3 regions of the Colwellia sp. Bg11-12 genome follow, and region 1 is predicted to be linked to each of the others. Evidence: riboswitches for the same ligand, from Rfam matches in the RefSeq annotation. Region 1 holds a riboswitch; each other region holds the start of a gene.
What was found. Region 1 has a riboswitch for cyclic di-GMP ahead of H4J39_RS09870 (hypothetical protein). Riboswitches for the same ligand answer to the same signal wherever they lie in the genome.
Positions count from the first base shown of each region.

Region 2: it holds a riboswitch for cyclic di-GMP, as region 1 does, so the genes downstream of both, H4J39_RS17290 (DUF3718 domain-containing protein) here and H4J39_RS09870 (hypothetical protein) in region 1, are expected to answer to the same signal.
Region 3: it holds a riboswitch for cyclic di-GMP, as region 1 does, so the genes downstream of both, H4J39_RS06410 (GGDEF domain-containing protein) here and H4J39_RS09870 (hypothetical protein) in region 1, are expected to answer to the same signal.

Region 1 is NZ_JACGUZ010000071.1:203,196-211,704, reverse strand. It holds gene H4J39_RS09890 (choice-of-anchor B family protein) at 1-27, shown strand, start outside; tRNA gene H4J39_RS09885 (tRNA-Ile) at 192-268, shown strand; gene H4J39_RS09880 (hypothetical protein) at 677-877, shown strand; gene H4J39_RS09875 (EAL and HDOD domain-containing protein) at 1,037-2,269, opposite strand; gene H4J39_RS19165 (hypothetical protein) at 2,347-2,472, opposite strand; gene H4J39_RS09870 (hypothetical protein) at 2,500-3,321, opposite strand; cyclic di-GMP riboswitch class I at 3,615-3,694, opposite strand; gene H4J39_RS09865 (EAL domain-containing protein) at 3,955-5,511, opposite strand; gene H4J39_RS09860 (xanthine dehydrogenase family protein molybdopterin-binding subunit) at 5,798-8,083, opposite strand; gene H4J39_RS09855 ((2Fe-2S)-binding protein) at 8,089-8,509, opposite strand, start outside.
Region 2 is NZ_JACGUZ010000081.1:13,670-22,178, reverse strand. It holds gene H4J39_RS17300 (monovalent cation:proton antiporter family protein) at 1-1,117, shown strand, start outside; gene H4J39_RS17295 (patatin-like phospholipase family protein) at 1,150-2,301, opposite strand; gene H4J39_RS17290 (DUF3718 domain-containing protein) at 2,502-2,861, opposite strand; cyclic di-GMP riboswitch class I at 2,925-3,026, opposite strand; gene H4J39_RS17285 (3-oxoacid CoA-transferase subunit B) at 3,275-3,931, opposite strand; gene H4J39_RS17280 (CoA transferase subunit A) at 3,953-4,660, opposite strand; gene H4J39_RS17275 (hydroxymethylglutaryl-CoA lyase) at 4,726-5,646, opposite strand; gene H4J39_RS17270 (acetyl/propionyl/methylcrotonyl-CoA carboxylase subunit alpha) at 5,646-7,670, opposite strand; gene H4J39_RS17265 (enoyl-CoA hydratase/isomerase family protein) at 7,705-8,509, opposite strand, start outside.
Region 3 is NZ_JACGUZ010000059.1:99,367-107,875, forward strand. It holds gene recQ (DNA helicase RecQ) at 162-1,973, shown strand; gene H4J39_RS06405 (cytochrome c) at 2,043-2,342, opposite strand; gene H4J39_RS06410 (GGDEF domain-containing protein) at 2,516-3,517, opposite strand; cyclic di-GMP riboswitch class I at 3,739-3,821, opposite strand; gene H4J39_RS06415 (hypothetical protein) at 3,968-5,800, shown strand; gene H4J39_RS06420 (hypothetical protein) at 5,833-6,318, shown strand; gene H4J39_RS06425 (hypothetical protein) at 6,379-6,633, opposite strand; gene tesB (acyl-CoA thioesterase II) at 6,786-7,643, shown strand; gene H4J39_RS06435 (mechanosensitive ion channel family protein) at 7,656-8,509, opposite strand, start outside.

The DNA.
Region 1 (8,509 bases):
AAGAGAAAAGTCATTATCAATAAATAGTATCTAGGCAATGGTGATATAAAATCACCCATATTGCCTAACAATTAAGCGAACAATGTAAAATTTAGCATTTTTTAAAAATACGCTAGTGACAACAAAATAAAAAATGCTTATACTTCACGCCGCTTTAAGTTGAAGTCTCAATTTAAAGCGGATAAAAAGATGGCCCCTTAGCTCAGTTGGTTAGAGCATTCGACTCATAATCGACAGGTCCCCTGTTCAAGTCAGGGAGGGGCCACCACTTTTTCTTCCAATCAAGTCCAAAAAAATCCAAAACTTTATTAAAACCAATGGTACTATCAATTTTAGTGTCGAAGACGATCCATTAACAATTTGCAATAGCCAGCCTTTTTAGTAACTCTCTGAGTAACACCAGCACAACATTATTATTTAACGTTCAAACACTTCGGGTATAGCCCATGGTTAGCTTTTGCCTCATCAATAAATAACACCACATAAACAAACATATCAAGGGCATTTCCTGCGCAAATGAAGCTAACTGTCTCTGACTCCCAAAGGGCAATTGATTGTAAAAAACAACATGCCAACTCACTAAGTGAATTAACATGACAAGTGTAACAACTTTTATTTGGGAAACGAGTCTTCACAGCTTATGGTGGTTGAATACCTCTAAAATGTCTTTCCGGTGATGCCTATTTTAATAGCAGGCGTAACAATTGATGCCCATTATTATATATTTCACGGGGAGTCGTTTACTGCCGCTGTTTTATTAGGTGTGCTCATTTGGGAAAATAATGCTACCGGTACCTATCAAGAGCAACGTATTGTGCATGATAAAGCGGGCACTGACATTTATTACGGTGTTGAAGCAGTCTATAAAATAAATTAATGATTAAAAATAATTATTTAAGGCCCATTATTGTATCTAAGCGGTACCTTAGGAGGGAAGGATTATGGATGACCAAAATTAACCGTTTAACGGCAATAGTGACGGTTATTTCTATCGAAGAAGAGACATAAAGTATCATATACTTTATTCAAAACCGGTTTATTCAAAATCTGTCACAGGATCGTCATTATATTTACGTGCCCACACCAATGCATTTTGATAGTAATCAGCTAATTCTTCATAATCAACATTAATCCTTTGAGCATTTCTTTTGGTGTTATACCAACTGCCTTTTTCATAATAGCTAACCGTGCTAAGAATATATTTTAACGTAGAGGGTTTATCGCTTGTTAGTGCTGCGACTACCTCAGCAGGTAACGATAAGCTATTCACTATTTTATCAAGTGGTGCATCTAGCATTGCATCTAACAAAGAAAACAACCCAACCAGAAAACTAGCCTCTGTATGTTCAGGTATCGTTTTCTCTGCGATTAATTCACAAAATCTTGCTCTAATAATAGCGAGTCGTGTTAATTCTTTTGGCTTTTTTTTAGCTAACGACCCAGCAGCTAAAAGTAGAATTAATTTCTTAGTTTGGGCTTCGCCTAAATATATTAATGCGCTTTTAATCGATGTTATCTCTTGGCTTATCGGTAAGATGCCAGAATTAATAAATTTAAATAACTTAAAGGAAAGCCCTACATCTCGCTCAAAATAACTGGTGATACGTTTAATATTCAATGTTGTTCTCAGACACTCTTGAATCAAACTTAACAAAATGGGTTGGTGGCTATCTATTTCATTACTTTCTGACATTTCAGGTCGACAGAAGTAATATCCTTGAAAAAAATTAAAACCTAATTTTTTTGCTTGTAAAAATTCTTCTTTAGTCTCAACTTTTTCGGCAAGAATCTTAAGATTCTTTCTCGCTTTTAGCTTCTTAATTAACGGGGATATTTTATCAAGTGGCGTAGCTTGAATATCAAACTTGATCAGTTTCATTAAATTGAAAAAACGATTCCATTCAGGCTTATAAACAAAATCATCTAAGGCTAAATGGTAACCTTGGTGATATAAATCTTTGCATACTTGATAAACTTCATCAGAAGGGGAAACGGTCTCAAGTATTTCTATCACGACTTGCTTTGGCGGTAAAATTAAAGGTAACCCATTTAAAATAGACTCTTCAGGGAAGTTAATTAAGGCGGGTTTATTATCAGTTATTAATCCTAACCCTTGATTAAGATGAGTTCTCATAATTAATTTTGACGTTGCTTTATGGGGATTAATTGATGGAAAGAAATTTTCAGGCCCGCCTCGATATAACAACTCATATGCTACAACATTTTCTTTTCGGTTCAATATGGCTTGTCTTGCGGTATATACTTTCATAATTATTATTCTCCTAATCCGTCAGGAATTTGAGCGAAGCGAAGATAAAAAAACATTTCATTTTTAGTCATCTACTATTATTTAAATTTTAAATTAATAATAAATAGATCGGGTAATAATCTATCTATTAACCCAAAATCACCTTTTTTATTAACTTTCATATCACCTAAAGCGGTATCAATTTTAACTGCGTCAAATAACATACTAAATCATTTTATGACAATAAGATTTTAGCTGGTTGTTTTAGAAGGTTTTTTACGACCTTGCCAGATAAAATCATCTAAACCGTCACTAAGCACATTATTTTCCTGCCCTTCACTCTGTTTTTTAAATTTATCGTGAAAATCATGGTTCTTCGCCTCAACAACCCCAGCCACACCTTCGTTGAAAAGTTTTATGACATCAATTTTTTCGTTTATTAAACTTATTATCGCCTCATCTGTAGATTTTATGTTTGTTAATAAAGCGAGTGAGTTTTCATTTAAGACACCACTTTCGTGATACATTTTATTATCTAAGGCTTGTCTCGCTTGAATATGAAAAATCGAAGATTTTAAACGTGTTGTTAATATGTCGAGCTGATCCAATTCTTCTTGTACATCGGCAACATTCACATACCCTTTAAATTGATCTGCTTTTAAAGTCATCATTAACATCATGCTGTGATTTAGTATCGCCCGCAATTCTGTTTCGTTATGAGGTATGGATAGCAGCGCATAAAAATTATCTTCCGCTGGAGGGAGTTGGCGAAAATGGAGCAGTTTACTTTCTATTTCAGCTTTAGCCTCAAGACGATTTTCCGTACGCTTTATCTTTATTAATGCATTTAGCGCCGTTAAATTTCTTTCTAAGCAAACTATCGAACTGACTGCGGTTAAAGATAATGACATACAGCCCTGAAGTAATCGCTGTCCACGCGTTACAATCTGTTGTAACTTCACGTATTTTTTGTTCTTGTCGACCCACTTTCTCTCTTTTATGCTTTTCATAAATTCAACTAATACACCTAATAACAAAGAGAGAACAACCAGTACTGAAATAGTTAAATACACTGTAAGCATCCTTATATTTTGACTTAGCTAGCTTTGTTACTTCTGTAAGGCCGAGATACTTCTTTATTATATTGTTTTAACTAAAGCAAACGTCTTTATAAATAAGTTTGCTTTGAGCTAAAGCGTTGATAAAAAAGTAAATACGCTAAGTGCTTTAGTATAAAAAAATAGAAATCCATTTATGATTTACACGTAAATTTGAATAAACAAGAAAAGCGAATAGAAGAAAGTTAGGACGCCGAGAGAAGGTCCTCCCGAGAAACGTATAGTAGAGAATGAATATACGTAATAACCTTGGTAGCCCCACTATCTAATCTGCAGTAGACTGGTGGCTTTGCGTCCTGATCTCACGATCAGTTTGCTATTAACTTGTTATGTTTGCATTAGACATGAAATTACAATAAATCACAACAAGAAATGACGAGAAATAAAAGTAATAGATAACAAGAACTAACAATGAACCTAAAGTTTCTTTTTTTAAAAAATAAAAAATTGTTACCTCAGTATTTACTGAGGCTTCATCAATAGGCATTGGAAAATAAATTGTCTTTCTTCAAACTTTTATAGATGGATAGTACATGGATCAATCGAAAAAGGTCACAGTGAAACTTCACTGTTTGTGCCAAATTTAGCTCATGATCCTATGCTATCAGTAAACTTGTAATCACTATTACTGAGCAAATACTCTTTAAACTCATTAAGGGGTAAAGCTTTTGCGTAATACCAACCTTGTCCAAGTTCAATATCCATTTTCAATAATTCGTCAACTTGTAATCTATTTTCAATGCCTTCAGCAATAATAGTTGCCTCTAATTTTTCTGCTATCGAAACAATATTAGGGATTAATGTCGACCGAATAGAACCTGTTTCCACTTCATCAATAAATGACTTATCTACTTTCAATGTATCAATATCTAACAACTTTAACTGAGATAAATTAGAGTAACCTGTACCGAAGTCATCGATAGATATTTTTATGTGGCTTTTTGAAAGCTTTTCTAATGTATCTCCTACCTTACTATAATGTAACTCTTCATCTTCTGTTACCTCAAAGCAAATTTGCAGGTTAGGCGTTATATTTTTTAACAGCTCAACACCTTTAAGAATATTGCCATTATTAATATCTTTTGGAAAAACATTAATGGAGAGGTAAAATGGCTTATCAATCACTTTAATCTCTTTAAAGTCATCTATTGCTTGTAAAATAAGATGTTCCGTCATGAGCCAAGACATGTCTAACTCACTAACGACAGAAATAAATTGGTCAGGGTAAAGAGGACCAATATGATCTTCAAATCGAGCAAGTAGCTCACACCCCATAACTTTACCTGTTTTTAGTTCAATTATAGGCTGATAATGAGGTTTAATGCCCTTAAAAGACAAGCCTAGTTTTATTCTTCTTTTCGTACTATAGATGTAACTGTACATCCATTGATACGCATGCAAAGTAGCAACGCCTGAGACTAAAGATATAAACATTAAAATTAATAAAACAGGGCCGACTTGAAATTCTGAAAAGTTTTTCTGTTGAATAACCACACATATTATCCCTTTAGGGCCACATAATTCTAAAGAGTGTGATAACAATCCCGTACTAAAATAAGGCTTACCCATTTTTGCTTTTTGTTGATAAAGATCTGGTTTTCCAAAAAGGTGTGTTATTTCATCACCCTTAACAGCTAATAACTCATACTCATTAAATTTTCTGTGTTCATATAAAATACCTTGGAACGACGCGACTATATTGTAATTATCCTTACGTATAACAATACCTTGAAGCGTTCTATCAAAGGTTATCAATTTATGATTAAACCAAAACTTATGCCCGTCGAGTATCAAATTAGGTGAAGTTTCTTTTATAGGTTTAGCTAAAAGACCAATACCCGTTGTACAGGTTAATAAATCATTGTTAAGGAAACCAATATCTTTAATATCGTTCGATTCAAATTGAGATTTTCGCATCGCCAATAAATTTTCATTAGAGCAGTTAGAAAAACCTTTGTTATTTAATGATGCTAAAACACTATATCCTTGCTCTGTGGTATTCACTAAATCGGCAAGTATATTTTCTCCCTGTTCCAAAAGCTGACTTTTTAATATGTAGGAATATATGAAAAATATGATCATTAAACTAAATAGCACACCAGATAAAAATGCCAAATACTTTGTCATTGAACCCATTCTTTGCATTTAATCAACCTCAAAAAATTTATAACATAATGATAATAAAGATTTAATATTTAGTTATAGGTTACTTTTTATCAAAACGCGAGAGTTTAATATTATGCATGTAACTACTCTGTAATCTCGCTGAGAAATAAAACCTTTATAGTGCAATAGTCTGCTGTGACTCGCTTAACCTCTATTGACCTTCCATAAAAAAACCCTTGGTGCGTAGTTAACGACACAAAGGGTTTTAATAAATCAACGAATAAGGGTTAGTTTACTTATCGCCTATTACTGTATAAACGATGCCTTAAGCACCTTTTAATGCTTCAGCGTTAATAGGAAGGTCTCTCACTCTAACCCCTGTTATTTGAAAAATAGCATTGGCGATGGCTGGCGCTATCGCTATCACTCCAGGCTCCCCCAAACCAACAGGAAACTCATCACTTTCTACAAATTCAATATCCAACTCAGGCATATCATTCATACGCAATGGTGAGTACGTATGTAAATTAGTATTACTCACCTGACCATTTTCTATTGGACTTTGCTCATGTAATGCTAAGCTCGTTCCCCAGAGCATAGAACCTTGTACTTGCGCTAATGCGCCATCAGGATGAACAATAACACCTGCATCAGCGACCATAGTGAGCTTTTTAACCGTCACTTTCCCTGAACTTGGTTCAACATGTACCTGTGCCGCACAAGCCATCCAAGCTGGCATAGTTCTTTCTTGTCCGGCACTGATTGCAATACCAATACCTTCATTTTTTGCTAGTTTAACATTCTTTGTTTTTTGCTTAAGTATGTTCAACACATTCGCTAATCGCTTGGCACCACCTACACTTTCAGGCGCTTTACCGGCTTGTTTACCTAGACCATCGAGCATTGATAAACGAAAATCAATCGGATCAGCTTTCATTTGATGCGCAATTTCATCAATAAACGACTCCACTCCCCAAACAATCCAACCTTGGCCGACTGATCTTAAAAATCCAGGCAAAATGGTTTGCTGTGCTAGGTCATTATTAATCGCTCGTACACGATTATTTTCTATGCTGTACCAGTGGTCAGCACCACTCGTTGAAAAAGGGTCTACACGAATTTTTTTATCTAGACTTTCAGGCATGAACCCTGGCGCCATCGTTAAAGTTGGCCAGCCAGCGGCAAAGACATGCTCCATACCGGTCAGCTGATTCTCTTGGTCAAATGAAGCTCGAAATAAAGCAACAGAAGGTGATCTTGGTTGATCAAATCTAGAATCATCTTCTCGAGTAAAGACCATTTTCACTGGTTTACCAACCGCTTTAGAGGTCAGCACAGCAGGAATAGCATAATCACCAAACAAACGGCGACCAAATCCACCCCCTAAATATTGCTGGTGCATAACGATTTTATCGTCAGCAACTTGTAGCGCTTTGGCGATCGCTGGCAAAGTTAACGATTGCCATTGATTACCCGTGTAAACGTGCCAGAGACCATCTTTCTCTTCCACTGTTGCATTAACTGGCTCTAGAGCAAAGTGTAACGCGGTATGCGTACGATAAGTCGCTTCGATAGTTTTATCGGCTTTCGCTCTCGCTGCTGAAAAATCGCCCTCGTTAACAAACAAGCCACCTTCACTCTCATCAGCAACTAAACGCTCACCTTCTTTTATAATATCTTGCTCACTGACTTTAGCTGTTTTACCTGCTTGATAACTTACCTTTAAAGCATCACCAGCTTTTATCGCGCCATAATATGTATCGGCTTGAACACTAACCCAACCTTGAATCAGGTCACTGGGGTCTTTTAAAATATGATAACCAAGATAACCTTTTACCTTTTTGGCAGCACTATCATCAACATTTGTTACTTTACTACCGTATCGGGTAGGCGGAAGAATAGGCCGAGCATAGACCATACCAGCCAATTCGACATCAATACCATAAACGGCTGAGCCATTAGTCTTAGCAGGGATATCAAGCGCTAAACCAGGTTTTCCAACGAGCGTTCTTTTACTTGCTGGCTTAAGTGGTAATGCGTCAATTTCTTCTGGAGTAAAAGCACGGTTAAACGTACCTTTGGCAACGATATCACCAAAACTAATTGAACGGTCTTGGTAAACGACTGCTCCATTCTCAGCACGACATTGGTCAACAGGGCAATTTAATATTTTGGCTGCGGCTTCTATTAATGCAATACGACCTGCGGCGCCGGCTTGAGAAAGAGGTTTAAATGTTTGAAATACAGACCACGACCCCCCTGTAACCATATATCCCCATTTAGGATCAGTATCTACATGAGTTATCGATACTTTCGACCAATCAGCACCTAATTCATCAGCAACAACGCGAGCAAGCGCAGTACCAATATGTTGTCCCATTTCAGCCTTAGCGATATTTATGTTAATTTCACCCATAGGATTAATTTCAAACCAAACGGTGGGTGAAAACAATTTACTTTGTAGCGTTTCTTGTGGGCTTAACGTTAAACTCGCTGCGCTAGCCAGTGGCGCAAAAGCCATGACAAGTGAACTGCTAACGGTACCCACTAAAAAACGACGGCGAGATAAGCTGACATTATTTTTTGCATCTTTAATATTTTGCATTGTCATACGCCCTATGATTGTTGTGTTGAAGAGGTGGGATCAAAATACTGCACATCAGCTGACATAACATCTGCAGCACTGCTAATCGCACTTTTAATACGAGCATATGCCATACAGCGACACAAATTACCGCTCATATGGTCAACTATTTCTTGTTCACTCGGCGATGGATTTTTTGCTAGCAATGTTGCTGCTTGCATGATTTGTCCCGATTGGCAGTAACCACATTGGGGTACCTGTTCATCAATCCATGTTTTTTGTAATGGATGATTGTTATTCAACCCCTCTATTGTGGTTATATTCTTATTCATCGCCGCTTGTAATGGAAAAGAACATGTTCTAACTGCAGCTCCGTCAATGTGCACAGTACAGGCCCCACACATGCCAATACCGCAACCAAATTTTGTTCCTTTAAAACCAAGTTCGTCACGA
Region 2 (8,509 bases), on a different contig from region 1:
TGGTATTGTCTACGCTTCACCTTTTACCATTCTCGGCGTTATGGTGAGTTTTATGGTCGTGAAAATACTCATTATTGCCTTTCTAGCACAACGAGCTGGAGAAGCGTCTAAAGATGCGTGGGCAGCAGGTTTTATGCTGGCGCAGATGGGGGAGTTTGGTTTTGTGCTTATTGCTTTAGCTAATCAGGTTAAATTACTACCCGTTGAAACCGCTTCTATTTTATTAGGTGCCGGGGTTTTGAGTATGGCGATAACACCTTATATGATTAACAATGCCCGTCGTTGGTCGTTGCTGCTCAGTAATGAAAAACCGATAGAGACCGACCATTTAACTGAACTGCCCGAGCAAACAGAATTAAGTGATCATGTGATTATTTGTGGTTTTGGCCGTATTGGTCAAACTGTGAGTCGCTTTTTAAAACAAGAATCTATCAAATTTGTTGCTATAGATATAGATCCCTTACGCACATCTAAAGCGAGGGACGCTGGCGAGAATGTACTCTTTGGTTCATCAAGACAAACTGAATTGCTACAAGCGGCTCATTTATCACAAGCTAAACTGGTCGTGATCGCTTTTGGTGAAGATAAACAGTCGCTTGAGGTTATTCAAAAAGTTAGATCACTCTCACCTGATGTGCCAATTCTCGTACGCACTCGAAATGACGACCAACTTCAAGCATTACAGGAAGCGGGGGCTAACCAAGTTGTTCCAGAGAGCTTAGAGGGTAGTCTTATGCTTGTATCACAAGTGTTATCGTTAACAGGCGTTCCTTTCTCTCGTATCATACGCCGAGTACAAAAAGAACGTAAAGACCACTACAGCCATTTACATGGCTTTTTTCAAGGGGAGCATACAGACATGAGCCCTGAAGCAATGGACCGCATTGAATTTGCAAATGCAATAATACTGACCGAAAATTCTTTTGCTATTGGTCACTCAATAGCATCACTGAACTTATCAACAAAAAGGGTTACGGTGGTGGCGCTTCGCCGCAATGATGTTGAAACAGAACAACCAGATGGAGCGACTATCCTTCAGGCACAAGATACATTGATCGTTCGTGGCAAGCCTAGACGAGTTGAGCGAGTTGAACGATTTGTGCAAGAAGGTGGCTAAGGTGACTTTTAAGCAAATATAACGAGCACTCTTTATAGTGACAAAAATTTTCGAATCGCCGTTTCTTGCTCCATAGCATCTTCAAAACCTAACTTAATTAATTGGCGGCAATAGTTTTTTTCAAATAATAAATAACTCACAATACTCGACTCTGAGTCATTAGAAATGCCTACGCTGCGTAATAATAAACGTATAGACAGTGGTAAGTCTGAAAAATAATCTACGGCGATAGCGTTAAAGTCATGACTTGGATTAATCAGAAAAGACGATATAGGTTTTAAGCCATCTTTTTCTTTTCTCACTTCTGGCGGTATAAGCTTTATTGTTTCGTTAATTCGCTCTAAGCGTTCTATGTCACTGTGCAACGTATCTGAAAAAATAGTATCAAGTAAATGACCAGCCACAGTCGATGTTGTTGGTGGATGAGGGTTGTTTACTTTACTATGAAGTGGGGCTTTAGGTTGATCAACACCAATAATAAATAGGTTTTCTCCACCTAAATGTATGGCTGGACTTAAGGGGGAAAGCTGATGTATAGAGCCATCACCATAATGCTCTTGGCGAATTTTTATCGAAGGAAATACCAATGGGATAGCAGCAGAGGCCATTAAGTGCTCACTGTTAATTTGACAAGGCTCACCACGACGTTTAGCCCTAAACCATGGCGAAATAGACTCTTCTGATTGATAAAAACTGATTGAATCCCCATTACTATAGCTTGATGCAGTAATAGAAACCGCTGATAAGTAACCGCGTATAATATTGGCGTCGATGCGCTTAAAGTCAACAACCATATTTAGCATGTCACGAAGTGGCGCATTGTTTAGTAAACTACGCGCACTTTTATTCGCATAATCAGCTTGGAAACTAGCGAGCATACCTTTAGCTAAATGAGAAAAAACTCTGATACCGTCGCTATGATAAACTCTACTGGTATTAATGTTTTTCCAGACCCATTCAAGCTTCTTTACCCCAAGATGAAAGCATGACGAGTAACATGCCAATGCTGTGGTATTGATGGCACCAGCAGAAGTACCACATATAATAGGAAAGGGGATACCATGATTTCTTGGAACAAATTTGGATATTGCAGAAAGTACGCCTACTTGATAAGCCGCTCGGGCCCCACCACCAGTAAGTATTAAAGCATTCTTACTGTCTTTATAATTTCTCTTGGTTAACATGTAAATCGCAATTTTATTAATATGAGTATAGTTTAATCAGTTTCATAGCGCTGTGCTAGGGCTTAGTGAGTGAAAAATAGGTTTGGAAGAAAATAGGTGAAAAAAAAACCTGCAGAAGCAGGTTTTTTAAATGACATAGAATTATTATCTAGTAAAACTGTACACTTGGTTTAACAAATAACGTCTACTAAAGAATAAGTTTAGCTGCTAACACGTTCGTTAGCTGCGTCTATCAATGGTTGCGATCCGGCTTGCAAAATAGTTAAGTTAGCTGAGACAACTTTCTTTGGTAATTTTGAAATCATCAAAGAACCTGTTTTAACTGAACCCTGAGACGATGCAAACGCCAACAGATTCTGTCCATTACACTCAATACCTTTAAAGATACTACGAATTTTTAATCTATTCGTTTTTAAAAATGTACGCATGCGTTTTTTGTCGTCCGCAGCAACATACTGACAAATACTTTGTGCAATGTTAGATGCTTGTGCTTTCGGCGCCGATACAACAGACGTCAGTGTTAAAATAGTGATGGTAGAAGCTAGTAATAATTTTTTCATTTTAGTAACCTTTTAATAAATTTAGTTAGTAAAGGAAAAAACCACGGGATGTACCTTGTATAACGAGGTGACTCCGCTGTCATAGGATCTACATTATAAAAACATAAATCCCTTAGACCGGTGGTTTTGCGTAACACGATTTCACGTGTTTTGCCTTTTCTTTGTCTCTTTTAGTATTGCTAATTGAGTAATTAAATGCAAGACAAATGTGCAAAATTGTAAAGGTGAGCGACTACTTATTTAAAATTAATTGTTTTCTATGGTTATATTTCACAAGTAAAACAAGAACTTAATTAAAAAGTATCTATTGTTTATAAATTATGGCGATTTTTAGCAGAGGTGAAAATTTGTAACAAAAAAGAGAGTCATCTCTCTTCTTTGTTTTTTTCTGGTAAACAGGTGGTGTTTAATTGTTAAAATTTCATTTCAGGGACATTATTGGGTACAATTAATTCACCTTCAGTGAGTTTTATAATTTCTTCAACACTTACACCTGGCGCGCGCTCTAATAAATGGAATTTACCGTCTTTAATTTCAATAAAAGCTAAATCAGTCAGTACTCTTTTAATGCAACCTTTACCGGTTAATGGCAAAGTACAGTTAGAGAGTAATTTTGACACGCCATGCTTTGATGCATGGGTCATGGTAACAATAATGTTATCAGCACCAGCAACTAAATCCATTGCGCCGCCCATGCCTTTTATGAGTTTACCGGGGATCATATACGAAGCGATGTTACCGTTTACATCAACTTCAAAAGCGCCAAGTACGGTCAAGTCGACATGACCACCACGGATCATTGCAAAAGACTCTGCGCTATCAAAGACAGAAGCGCCTTTTGCCATAGTGACTGTTTGTTTACCTGCATTAATTAAGTCGGCGTCAATCTCATCTTCAGTGGGAAATTGTCCCATGCCGAGTAAGCCATTTTCAGACTGCAACATAACTTCTATTCCTGCTGGAATGAAGTTAGCAACGAGTGTTGGAATGCCGATACCTAAATTAACGTAATATCCGTCTTGTAATTCTTGTGCTACGCGTTGTGCTAGTTGTTCTCTTGATAAAGCCATGATTAAACCTCCAAAATTATTTTATGACTGAGCAATACGAACAGTGCGTTGTTCAATGCGTTTCTCAAATGACCCTAGAATAAGGCGATCAACGTAAATACCTGGGGTATGAATTTGGTCGGGGTCTAACTCACCAGGTTCAACAATTTCTTCAACTTCAACAACGGTAATTTTACCTGCTGTTGCTGCCATGGGATTAAAGTTTCGTGCTGTTTTTCTATAAACCAAGTTACCGTAACGGTCAGCTTTCCATGCTTTAATAATAGCAAAGTCGCCTTTAATGGCAGGTTCAAGGATATACATTCTTCCCTCAATTTCACGCTCTTCTTTACCTTCTGCTACGGGCGTTCCGTAACCTGTTGCTGTAAAGAAAGCGGGTATACCAGCACCACCGGCTCGCATTTTTTCAGCGAGTGTGCCTTGTGGTGTCAGTTCTACTTCTAATTCTCCATTCATCATTTGGCGTTCAAACTCAGCGTTTTCACCCACATAAGAAGCAACGATTTTTTTGATTTGACGGTCTTGTAGTAATACACCTAAACCAAAATCGTCAACACCACAATTATTTGAAACAAGTGTTAACGCTTTAGTACCTTTACGTTTTATTTCACTAATTAGGTTCTCTGGAATACCACATAAACCAAAGCCACCTGAAATAACAGTCATACCGTCTTCAAGTCCTGCCATCGCTTCTTCGTAGCTTGATACTACTTTGTCAAATCCGGCCATTATTCAATCCTCATTAAATTGATATCTGCGGTGTATTTATAATACACTGCTATTTTTTATTATATTTATGCTTGTGCGCGGTACGCATTAGACACTTTAGATGAAGGTGTTTTACCTAATTTATCACTGATAAACCAACCAGCACGTACTAATTTATCTAAATTGATACCCGTATCAATATTCAAACCATTCAATAAATAAACAACATCTTCAGTAGCAACATTACCAGAAGCGCCTTTAGCATAAGGGCAACCACCTGAACCCGCAATGGCACTGTCAATAACAGCAATGCCATTTTGTAAAGCAGTGTAAATGTTAGTTAACGCCTGACCATAAGTATCATGAAAATGAACAGCTAGCTTAGCTTTTGGTACACGGGCACTTACCGCTTGCAGCATCTTCTGTACGCTCATCGGAGTACCGACACCAACAGTATCGCCAAGCGATATTTCGTAACAGCCCATCTTGTAAAGTTTTTCAGCAACTTCAGCGACTTTCTGTGGATCAACTTCACCTTCATAGGGACAGCCAACCACACAAGACACATAGCCACGTACTGGTATATTCGCTTGTTTTGCTGCGGTCATTATCGGTTCAAACCGTTCGAGACTTTCGGCAATAGAACAGTTAATATTTTTCTGGCTAAAGGCTTCAGAAGCGGCACCAAATATGGCAACTTCATTAGCATTTACCGCAACAGCAGCTTCAAAGCCTTTCATATTAGGAGTGAGAGCTGCGTAAGTGACACCTTTTTTTCGCGCTATACCATTGAAAACATCACTCGATGTTGCCATTTGTGGCACCCATTTCGGTGAAACAAAGCTGCCACTTTCAATGTAATTGACTCCGGCTTCGCTGAGCAAATTTATCAAGGCTATTTTATCTTCTGCGCTAATCTGTTGTTTTTCATTTTGTAAGCCGTCACGTGGGCCAACTTCAACGATTTTTACTTGTTTAGGTAATTCATTATTAGCAAAAGAACTCATTATACTTCCTCTGGCGTAAAAGCAAGTAACTCACTGCCGCCATCAACCATGTCACCTTCGGCGTAAAATAAGGTATCAATGGTACCGTCTTCAGGGGCTCTAATGGTGTGCTCCATTTTCATCGCTTCCATGATCATCAATGGTTGGTCTTTAGCGACTTTATCACCGGCGTTCACTAACACGCTGACCATAGTACCGTTCATGGGTGCTAATAGGCCGCCATGATTATCATCAGCATTATTGTCGCCGCAATCAGGCTTAATGTTAATAAAGTTAAAAACACCGTTTTGACGATATAAACTTATTTGGTCACCTGAGCTCGAGATATTATGGGCGATGGTGGCTTGGCTGCGATAGCCATCAATACTTACATGCAATGTATCGCCTTCAATTCTACCTTGGCAATCAACGGTGCGACCACTGACAGAAATTAAATAATAACTTCGATCACCTTGACGCTTTTGTTCAACGGTAACAGGGTATTCAATGTCGTTATGGGCAAGTACTACTTGGTGATTATGTGCTTCGTTAGAGCGCCATGCCGAGGTATTATTCCAAGGAGAAAAAGGATCCGTGGTTGTCGCCGCTTTTATTTTCGCTTGTTCAGCCAATGAAAGTACTAAATAAAGCGCTGCCATGGGTAATTCGTCAGCTAAGGATTGCTCGTTATCGTGAAATATTTCACTGTCATATTTTTCAATGAAACTGGTATCTATTTCTTCATTTATAAACGGTTTTGACGTCGCTAAGTTATAAAGAAAATCAATATTGGTCGTTACACCTTTAATACGGTATTCCGATAAAGCTTTTGTTAAACGTTGTAATGCTTTTTCACGATTCTCATCCCAGACAATCAGTTTGGCGATCATCGGATCGTAAAAGACACTTACTTCATCTCCTTGACGAACCCCCGTATCAACACGAACATGCGCGCTTTCTGCTGGTGGTTGTAAAAAGTCTAGTGTACCCGTAGCCGGTAAGAAATCATTATTTGGGTCTTCAGCGTAAATACGCGCTTCAAAAGAATGACCATTAATCACTAACTGCTCTTGAGTTTTTGGCAAAACTTCACCAGCAGCAACTCTGAGCTGCCATTCTACTAAGTCTTGGCCGGTGATCATTTCAGTCACCGGATGTTCAACTTGTAAGCGGGTATTCATTTCCATAAAGTAGAATGAACCGTCAACGTCGAGTAAAAATTCGACCGTGCCCGCGCCTTGATAACCGATAGCTTGGGCAGACTTTATCGCTGATTCACCCATGGCTTTGCGCAATGCTTCACTCATTTTGAAAGCTGGCGCTTCTTCAATAACTTTTTGATGACGGCGTTGCACTGAACAATCACGTTCAAATAAATAAACAGCATGTTCATGGTTATCACAAAAAACTTGGATTTCAACATGGCGAGGCTGTGTTAGATACTTTTCAACCAGCATTCTGTCATCACCAAAGGACGACATTGCTTCTCGCTTAGCGGCAGAAAATCCTTCACTAAATTCAGCTTCGCTCCACACTTGACGCATGCCTTTACCACCACCACCGGCGGTCGCTTTTAATAAAACAGGATATCCCATATCGTCGGCCGCTTTTTTAATAACAGCTTCCGATTGGTCGTCGCCATGATAGCCAGGTACTAAAGGCACATTGGCTTTTTCCATGATGTTTTTAGCGGCTGATTTTGACCCCATCGCTTCAATGGCAGCAACAGGAGGACCAATAAAAACAATGTTTTCATCACTACAACGGCGACAAAAATCAGCATTTTCTGAGAGAAAACCATAACCTGGATGAATCGCTTGAGCGCCTGTACGCTTTGCTGCATCAATCACTTTTTCAGATAATAAGTAGCTTTCACGAGAAGGCGAAGGGCCTAGATAAATAGCTTCATCAGCCATGTTGACATGAAGCGAGTCGGCGTCGGCGTCAGAATATACAGCAACGGTTAAAATACCCATTCTGCGGGCTGTTTTGATTACACGACAGGCGATTTCACCACGGTTGGCAATAAGAATTTTTGTAAACATTTTAGCTGTTTTAGGTGTTAATGGAGACATGTTTTTATCCTTCACTCGTCGGTTCTTTTAGCCAGCTTGCTGGTCGTTTTTCAAAAAAAGCAGTTAAGCCTTCTTGGCCTTCATCTGAAACGCGAATTGACGCGATACGTTCACTGGTCATGCTAAGTAATTCAAAATTAATGTCTTGATAAGCCACATCCAAGGCAAGTTGCTTTGCTTGACGAACGGCTTGCGGGCCATTACTTAATACGGTAGTCACCATATTGTTTACTGTGTTTTCTAATTCGTCTACACTCACTATTTCATCAACTAAACCTAACTGTTGCGCTTTGTCAGCAAAAAAGCGTTCTGCGGTTTGAAAGTATCGACGACTCGCTTTTTGGCCAATCGCATTAACAACATAAGGGCTAATCGTTGCTGGAATTAAACCCAATTTAACTTCACTAAGACAAAAGCTGGCTTTGTTGCTGGCAATAACAATGTCACAACAACTCGCTAGACCTACCGCGCCGCCAAAAGCAGCACCTTGAATTTGGGCAATGGTTGTTTGTGGCAGAAAATTTAGCGCTCGTAACATCTGAGCAAGTGCATTTGCATCGCTTAAGTTTTCTTCATAAGAATAGCTAGCCATGCGTTTCATCCAACCTAGGTCAGCGCCTGCAGAAAAGCTTTTGCCCGTTGATGCCAAAATCATCACATGAATATCGTCACGTGTGGCTATATTCATAAAAATCACTGTTAATTGGGCAATAATTTTGTCATCAAAGGCATTGTGTTTATCAGGGTTATTTAAAGTAACTGTTGCTACCCCATAACGGTCTACGTTAAGTAATACGTGACCCGAATTG
Region 3 (8,509 bases), on a different contig from region 1:
GATCCTAATTTAATCGGTTTTGTTGTATAACTGGTCTGATGTCTTTATTTGAGCTTAGCATTGATCTTTCTAAGCATTCAAGAAATACTAAAATAGTGCTCTCGACTTTTTTGTGGCTGGGGTAAAATAACAATAATTATGTTTTAATAAAGTTTATTCCGTTGCAAAAAGCTCTCTCTACAGTCTCACAATCTCAGCTTGAAGATGCTTTAAAGCATAATTTCGGATATCAAACGTTTCGAAGCGGGCAATTAGAAATTATTCAGCAACTATTTCAGGGGCGAGATAGTTTAGTACTTATGCCAACAGGCGGCGGAAAATCAATGTGCTATCAACTGCCTGCTGTTTTATTACCTGGAATAACGATTGTTGTTTCACCCCTAATTGCCTTAATGAAAGACCAAGTTGATGGTTTAACTCGACAAGGTATTTCAGCGGCTTTTGTGAACTCGAGTTTAGATCAAGAAACAATCAATGATATTTTTCAGCGTCTATCTCTTGGTGAAATTAAGCTGTTATACATTGCACCGGAACGCTTAAAAAATTATTATTTTATGCAAGGCTTAGCTAATATGCAGATAAGCTTGTTTGCGATTGATGAAGCGCATTGTATTTCGCAATGGGGACATGACTTTCGCCCAGCCTACACACAACTCCATACAATAAAACAACGCTTCCCATCGGTACCTGTTATGGCATTAACAGCGACTGCTGATGTTACTACCCGCAGAGATATTCTACTCCAGCTTGCGTTAAATGACCCTTACATTCACCTTGATAGCTTTGATAGACCTAACATTCGTTTTACGCTTGCTGATAAATATAAAGGAGATCATCAGGTCTTACGTTACATTCAAAAGCGCGGTGATGATTGCGGTATTGTGTATTGTAGTAGTCGCTGGCAAGTAGAAAAGTTATCTAAAATGTTAGCAAGTGCAGGTATAAATTGCTCTGCTTATCATGCTGGTATGGAAACAGAAATGCGTAATATTGTCCAAGATGGTTTTGCTAAAGACAATATTCAAGTGGTTATCGCCACCGTAGCTTTTGGATTGGGTATCAATAAGTCAAACATTCGCTTTGTGATCCATTTTGAACCGCCAAGAACTTTAGAGTCATATTATCAAGAGATTGGCCGTGCTGGACGAGACGGCTTAGCGGCAGAAGCGTTATTTTTGTATGATGAAAAAGATGTAGAACGTATTACCAAATATATAGCCGATGGTGATAATGAAGAAAGGGTCAATGTCGAGCAACAGCGTTTTCAAGCGTTGAAAGGCTTTATTGAAGCGCAAACTTGTCGTCGACAAGTCGTGCTCAATTATTTTGCAGAATTTACCACAAAGAAGTGTGGAAATTGTGATATTTGCTTAGATCCACCGACTCAATTTGACGCCACGGAAGCGGCGCAAAAAGTACTATCATGTGTTTTTCGTATTCAGCAGCAGGGTAACATTGAACATGTTGTACAAGTACTCAGAGGGGAATTAACCGAAAAGGTTAGACAGCTAGAACATGAAAAAGTATCAACTTTTGCGATTGGTAAAAGTAAAACACCTGGATATTGGTTTGCCATTATTAGGCAATTGATTCATTTAGGGTTTTTACAACAAGATATATCCCAACAATCTGCATTATGCTTAACACAAGCATCGCGTTCAGTGTTGAAAGGTGAGGAACCCTTAATGTTAGCTTCGCCCAGGTTACAAAAAGCGAGTTACTGGCAACAAGATAAAACCGATAAACGTTATGACCGTGTGTTATTTGTTAAATTAAGAAGTTTGCGTAAAACGATTGCAGATGCGGAAGATATTGCGCCATTCATTGTTTTCAATGATGCAACGTTATCAGAGCTTGCGCGCGTAAAGCCAAAAACATCACAGCAAATGCTAAATATTAATGGTATTGGTGATACTAAACTTGCCCGTTATGGTCATGATTTTTTACAAGTTATTCAACAGCATAATGCATAAAAAAAAACGCTCAATTGAGCGTTTTTTATATAATTATTGATGAACGAGGTTAAACAATAATTATTAAGTTTACTTTAAACTAGCGTAATAAGCCGCAATATTTGCGATATCTTCATCACTTAAACCCATAGCCATAGGTCCCATTATCGCATTTTTACGTGTTCCAGCTTTAAAAGCCTTTAATTGGCTCACCGTATAAGCTTCTTTTTGTCCAGCAAGATTTGGGTACATTGGAACTGCAGAGATACCTGCAACGCCATGACAAGCGGCACACATACCAGTTTTTGCTTTACCAGCAGCAACATCACCAGCAAAAACAGGAGATGCCATCATTAAAGTAGCTGCAACAGCTAAAGTAATTTTTTTCATAACTTATTTCTCTCTTAGTCGTTAGGATTTTTATACTTGCTTCAGTATATGAGAAAAGAGGATGGCTGTCGTTGACTTTCTTAAGCTAAGTAATAGCAATGCATAATTCTTTGATTTACAAACCAGAATAAACTTTTATTAGCTAAAGTCTGAATCGACTTATTCGTAAATTATTAAAAAATTAATGCGTTATTGTCAAGGGGGTAATCAGGGAGCAAGCGTCGAGCTTTCTTTAAAATATTGTTGGCATTTTCAGCGATATTAAATATTTCCACGCCAATTGATAAAGTCATTCGAGGTAATCTAATTCCCGATTTACTACTCACAAAACGAAGTTTCTCAACGCCCTGTGATATTTTATCAGCGATTTCTCTTGCGCTTGCTTTATCAACATCAGGTAAGAGTATTAAAAACTCATCTTCGCCAGAACGAATCGGCAATCCGCTGTCATCAACATAGCTATTAACTTTACTGGCTATTTTTGACAATAGAACATCGCTAATTAAATGACCAAATTGTGTATTAATTTCTGACAGTTGATTTACATTGACTAAAATCGCTGCAATCTGTCGGTTTGGATCTTCTGTTAACCATAAGTCTAAATGTTTAGACATAGCTTTACGATTATAAAGCCCTGTCAGGGGATCCATATAAATCTCTTTACGTGCTTCTTTCAATTCAACTTGTAATGCACGTGTCTTTTCACAAGTCAATGAAATATGCTCAGCAAACTTTTGTTGGTGTAGTTTAAATGCCTGAGATGCATGGCGTATACTATTTGCTGCAGAAATTGCTGTTTGTTTATCAGAAGATTGTAAGTGATCTATATTATTATCTAGGTTGGTAATAAGTTTATTAATACTTAAAGATGACTTTTGGCTATTTTTCTCAACATGAGTAACAACCTCTTCTAGTTCATCAATAATTTCGTCTCTGAAGTTACTCTGACCTAAAATGTATTGACGGTAGTTTTCTTCAATAAAGAAATTATCGAGTTTCTTACCTGAGGTAAGTTGATTTTCAATGGTTGTATTAAGTGGAATATTTTTCTTATTAATATATTCGTAGCTTACTGCATAATTAATAGGGCTGACAGGCAAATACCACCGCTGTAATTGTTTTACAGCCATATTCATTTTTTGTTCAGCTTGTTTTATGGAATCATGATATTTCATCGTTCCATCTCAATATAAGCACCCAAGTAAAATTTTGTTAGCCTATCTTCTAGTAAAAACAAGTAAAGTGCCAGATATATTTTTTATTGAAAAAAATAGAGCTTTTATTAACACTTGTTATTTAGTATCTAGATATTGAGTGGTAGAAAAAGGGAGGAAGGCGCGCAAAGTATACCGAAAGCAAACTGTTCAAGAATAGACAAGCCCCCACTATATCTAAATTTGGCAGTTCCGCTATCTTAGGTTTCCCCTTAGACCGGTAACTTTGCGTCTCTAGCTTTCACTAGATTTGCCCTTTTCGAGTTTTAGAAACTCGAATTTCATTATAAGCGTTGAACTATGCTTGTAAACCTTTATTATGAATATTCGTTGAACTTTAACTTAAACCTATAAATAAAAGATAAATTTATAGTTGATAACTACTCATTAAATCAAGGATTTTAGCTAATAATGTTTTATAAATTGCTGGTGATTCTTTGCTTTTTTATGGTTACTTCATTTTGTTTTGCTAGTGATACTCTAAAGATTGAACAAAATATTAAAGATGTCGAACGGTATTTTTTACAAGAATCTGAAAACCTTCCGTATGAAGAAATAATTACCCTATCAATAAATATTCTTGGATCCCGAGAAAATTATACGACGCAAACCCGTGGTAAAATCTTTATTTTACTTGCCGATGTTGCTAATAATAAAGGCGAAGATGCTGATGCTTTGCAATTTGCACAGGACGGGCTCTCTTTGCAAGGACTTAGTCATTCGATAAAATTCAATTTACTCCTTAAAGTTGCCCATGGTTATTATTTACAGGAAAAATATGCGCAAACACAAGATTTTGCCACAAGGGTAATTTTAATGGCAGAGTCCTCTGATGTTTTGAAATATCGATTGGTTGCACTCAGTTATCGAGCGGTTAGCTATGCTTTGCAAAGTGAAAATGATTTAGCGATGAATGATCTTAATCAAGTTGAGGTGTTAATATCAGTGAATCCTCAATATAGGGATCACCTTTGCTTGTTAGAGATATTGGCAACAGCGCACTATTATTTAGGAGATTATCAAACTGCACTTACCATGCAAAATAAATTATTAACGCTAAAATTTGATTTAGATAAACTGGCAAATATTGATCAAACTTACCTACATTTAGGGCGTGCTTATTTTCAGTTAAATTTACTTGATGATGCCTATAATGCTTATTGGGAAGCGCAAAAAAGTAGTGAAAATAAAAACGCTCCAATTCGTGTTGCCTATGCTAAGTTAGGCTTGGCAGAGGTATTACTTAAACAAAGAGAGTTTCAAGATTCACACAACTGGCTGTTATCGGCAAGCGCTACATTTAATGAAAAAAGCTTAAATAAACCTTATTTAACTTCATTAATCTTATTGGCTGAGACTGCAAATCATTTAGACAATAACGCTTTATATCAACATTATCTTCAATTAGCTGAATTAATGGCTAAAAATGTAAAGTTATCAATAAAACAGAGTAAATTGTTACTTTTACTTAGTGATATGTACCAGCAAAATGGCGATTATAAAAATGCCTTAGAACTGCACAAAAATTATCTTGAGCTCCTCCAACATTTTCAAAAAAAGTCCCAGCCATCATTAGCTATTAATACTCCTCAAATGTTGAGTGCAAATAACAAAAGTCTAAAATTAATGCTCAATTTGACTGAAAAAAGTAAATTACACAGTCAGTTTAGTGCAAAGTATATCGCTCAAAAAGAGATAATATATCTTTTAAGTTTTATAGTTTTTATCTTGCTGATTACGTTGGCTTATTTTTGGTTAAGACAAAGAACATTGCGGTCGAAACAGGTCTATGATGAAGTTGAACAACCAATATTTTATTTAGTCACTCCCTCTCAAACCAAAAGAAACTATCAGCTAAACTATAAGATGGCGAGAAAATATGATTATCCACTCGCGGTTGGTTATTTGTCAGTGATCAATTGGCAAGAGTTATCCTTTCACTTTAATGACAAAATTATGCTTGAGGTTTCGAAAACATTAGCGACTTTACTTAATGAATCAAAAGGTGAATTTGATGAAGCAGGCACTATTAACGATGGTGAATATCTACTCTTAGGGCCTCATCAAACAGAAAGTGAAATAGCCGCTAAATTACATGGTCTAGCTGAGGCAATTAAGGTAAGATTCTTCGCCAATTTGGGAGATTATTCGGTGAAAATTGGTTATGCTTACGGCTTGCCAACTGCTCAAGATATTGATCCTTATATCTTTTTGTCACGTTTAAGTGAAACCACTAAAGCGTAATAGAATATTGTTTTTATATTAATAGGTTTTATATGATTTTTGTATTATCCATAGCAGTGCTTTTCATTGCTTTGAGTGTTTATTTTTATTTTCGGGCGGAAGGATTACAACGAGCATTATCTAATGCGAAAAAAGAATTCTATAGCACACAAAAAGAAAATAAGCTTTACATGGACTCAATGGCACTTATCGCTAAGCGACATGAGGGCTTTGTGAAAAATCGATTACAAATAATTAAAGAAAATGAAATACTCGAGCTCGAAACGATTGAGATCATTACACCGCTTATTAATAACTATGCCGCTATTTTTATTGAGTGTTTAAAAGGAAAGGGTAAGCTGCAACCTATCGCTAAAAAGTGTTATGAAAGTTACGGCGATGAAAGCTTTAACAAATTAGTCGCTTATGTGTCTAAACAAGATGCGAGCATAAAGCGTATGTGGTCAAGTAATAATTTAAGTGGCTACATTTCTTTAATTGAAGCGCTATTACTTAGTAATATAAAGGAAGATGCTTAGTTAAGGCATTTATCCGGAACAGCTTTTTTTGAAAATAACAAATAATAAGAGAGCTTATTTTTAAGGTCGAATAGTAATACTTGGTGTTGAATTTACTTCACCTTCACCATTAATCGTGGCTGTTTTACCATTGCATTGTAATATAGCTAAACTGCCATTATTACTATTTCTGATAAAAGATAAGTCGTAACCAAACTGTGTCATGCTACTTGCAGCAAACTTCTGTGCGAGTGATAGTTTATCCCATAAAGATGCTTCTTCAGGAGTATATTGCCTTCTCTCTAATAACACTTCTCTTTCTAGTAACGCTTCCATTATAATCTCTTCGTATTTTTAGTCTGTTATATTCGATATAAGTAGATACTACCTTGCAGCGTATGAATTTTCAACAATTTTAAAATGCTGCTAAAGATATAAATTATAAATATGTTATAGTCGAAATTTTCTACCAGTGAGTGCTAAATATTATGAGTCAAGTGTTGGATGATTTATCTTCGTTATTACAATTAGAAGTGATCGAAGAAGGAATTTACCGTGGTCAAAGTCAAGATTTAGGTTTTCGAGTGCTATTCGGCGGACAAGTCATGGGGCAAGCCGTCTCAGCCGCACAAGAAACAGTAGATTCGGCGCGTAATGTCCATTCACTTCATTCTTATTTTTTACGTCCTGGTGATGCGAGTAAACCAGTCGTTTATGAAGTAGAGAATATCCGTGATGGTAAAAGCTTTAGCACCCGCCGTGTTAAGGCTATTCAAAATGGTAAAGATATTTTTTACATGACCGCCTCTTTTCAACAGCATGAAGAAGGTGTTGAGCATCAAGATCTTATGCCAGATGTACCCCCACCTGAAGAGTTAGCTTCTTACACTGATTTTATTTTTGATAACCAAGATAAAATACCTGAAGAAATCAGAGGAAAATTTTTAGCTGAAAAACCGATAGAAATGCGTCCAGTTAAGTCGTATAACTGGCTGAAGCCAGAAAAAACCGAAGCGCAATCTCAAATGTGGATAAAAGCAAACGGTAAATTGTCTGATGACTTACGCATCCACACTTATATGTTGGCTTATACTTCTGATTTCCTTTTTTTACCGACAGCCTTATTCCCACATGGCTTAAGTCATTGGCAGCCAAATTTACAAATTGCCACTATTGATCATGCCATGTGGTTTCATCGTCCATTTCGTTTTGATGATTGGTTGCTTTATGTCATGGACAGTCCGTCAGCAAGTGGAGGCCGTGGTTTGGTGAAAGGACAAATATTTAACCGTCAAGGACAGCTTGTTGCCTCGACGATGCAAGAAGGGGTGGTTCGCCAACGTTAGGCTTAACAGACCTTATTTTTTTTGCCAGTCATAACCGGTAGGATGTTGAAATACGCGTAAGCTGAATATCGGTGCCATGGCAAATAAATGATCAAAAATGTCGGCTTGAATAGCTTCATAATTTTTCCAGTTTTGATCATTACTGAAACAATAAATTTCCAACGGTAAGCCCGACTCTGTTGCCGCTAACTGTCTGACCATACATGTCATTTCATGATGTATTTTGTCATGTGTAGACAAGTAAGCGGTAATATACGCGCGAAAAGTGCCGACATTGGTTAATTGTCGGCTATTAACATTATCACCAGATAAATTAGCTGTCTTTAAACTTATCGCTATATCATCAGACTTTTGCTGCAAATAATCTTTTAATAAACTTATTTCTTTAAGTTTTTCAATCTGTTCATTTTGATAGAACAAAACACTATTGATATCTATAATAATGCTACGCTTAATTCGTCTACCCCCTGAATTGAGCATGCCTCGCCAATTCTTAAACGAGCCGTTTATTAAGGCGTAAGTGGGAACGGTTGTAACCGTATTATCAAAGTTTTTCACTTTAACCGTATTTAAACCAATATCAATGACATCGCCATCAGCCCCATAATTAGGAATTTCAATCCAATCACCAGGAGCAACCATTTTGTTAGCTGAAATTTGAATACTAGCGACTAAACCTTTAATGGTGTCTTGAAACACTAATAGTAGAACAGCCGTTAATGCCCCTAAGCCACTCAGTAGATAAATAGGTGACTTATCTAATACAAATGAAACGGCTAAAATAGTCGCAACCAAATAAATCAGCAATTTTATTACTTGAATAGTTGAGCTTAATGGCAAGTAACGTTCACGGGCGGTATTTTGAT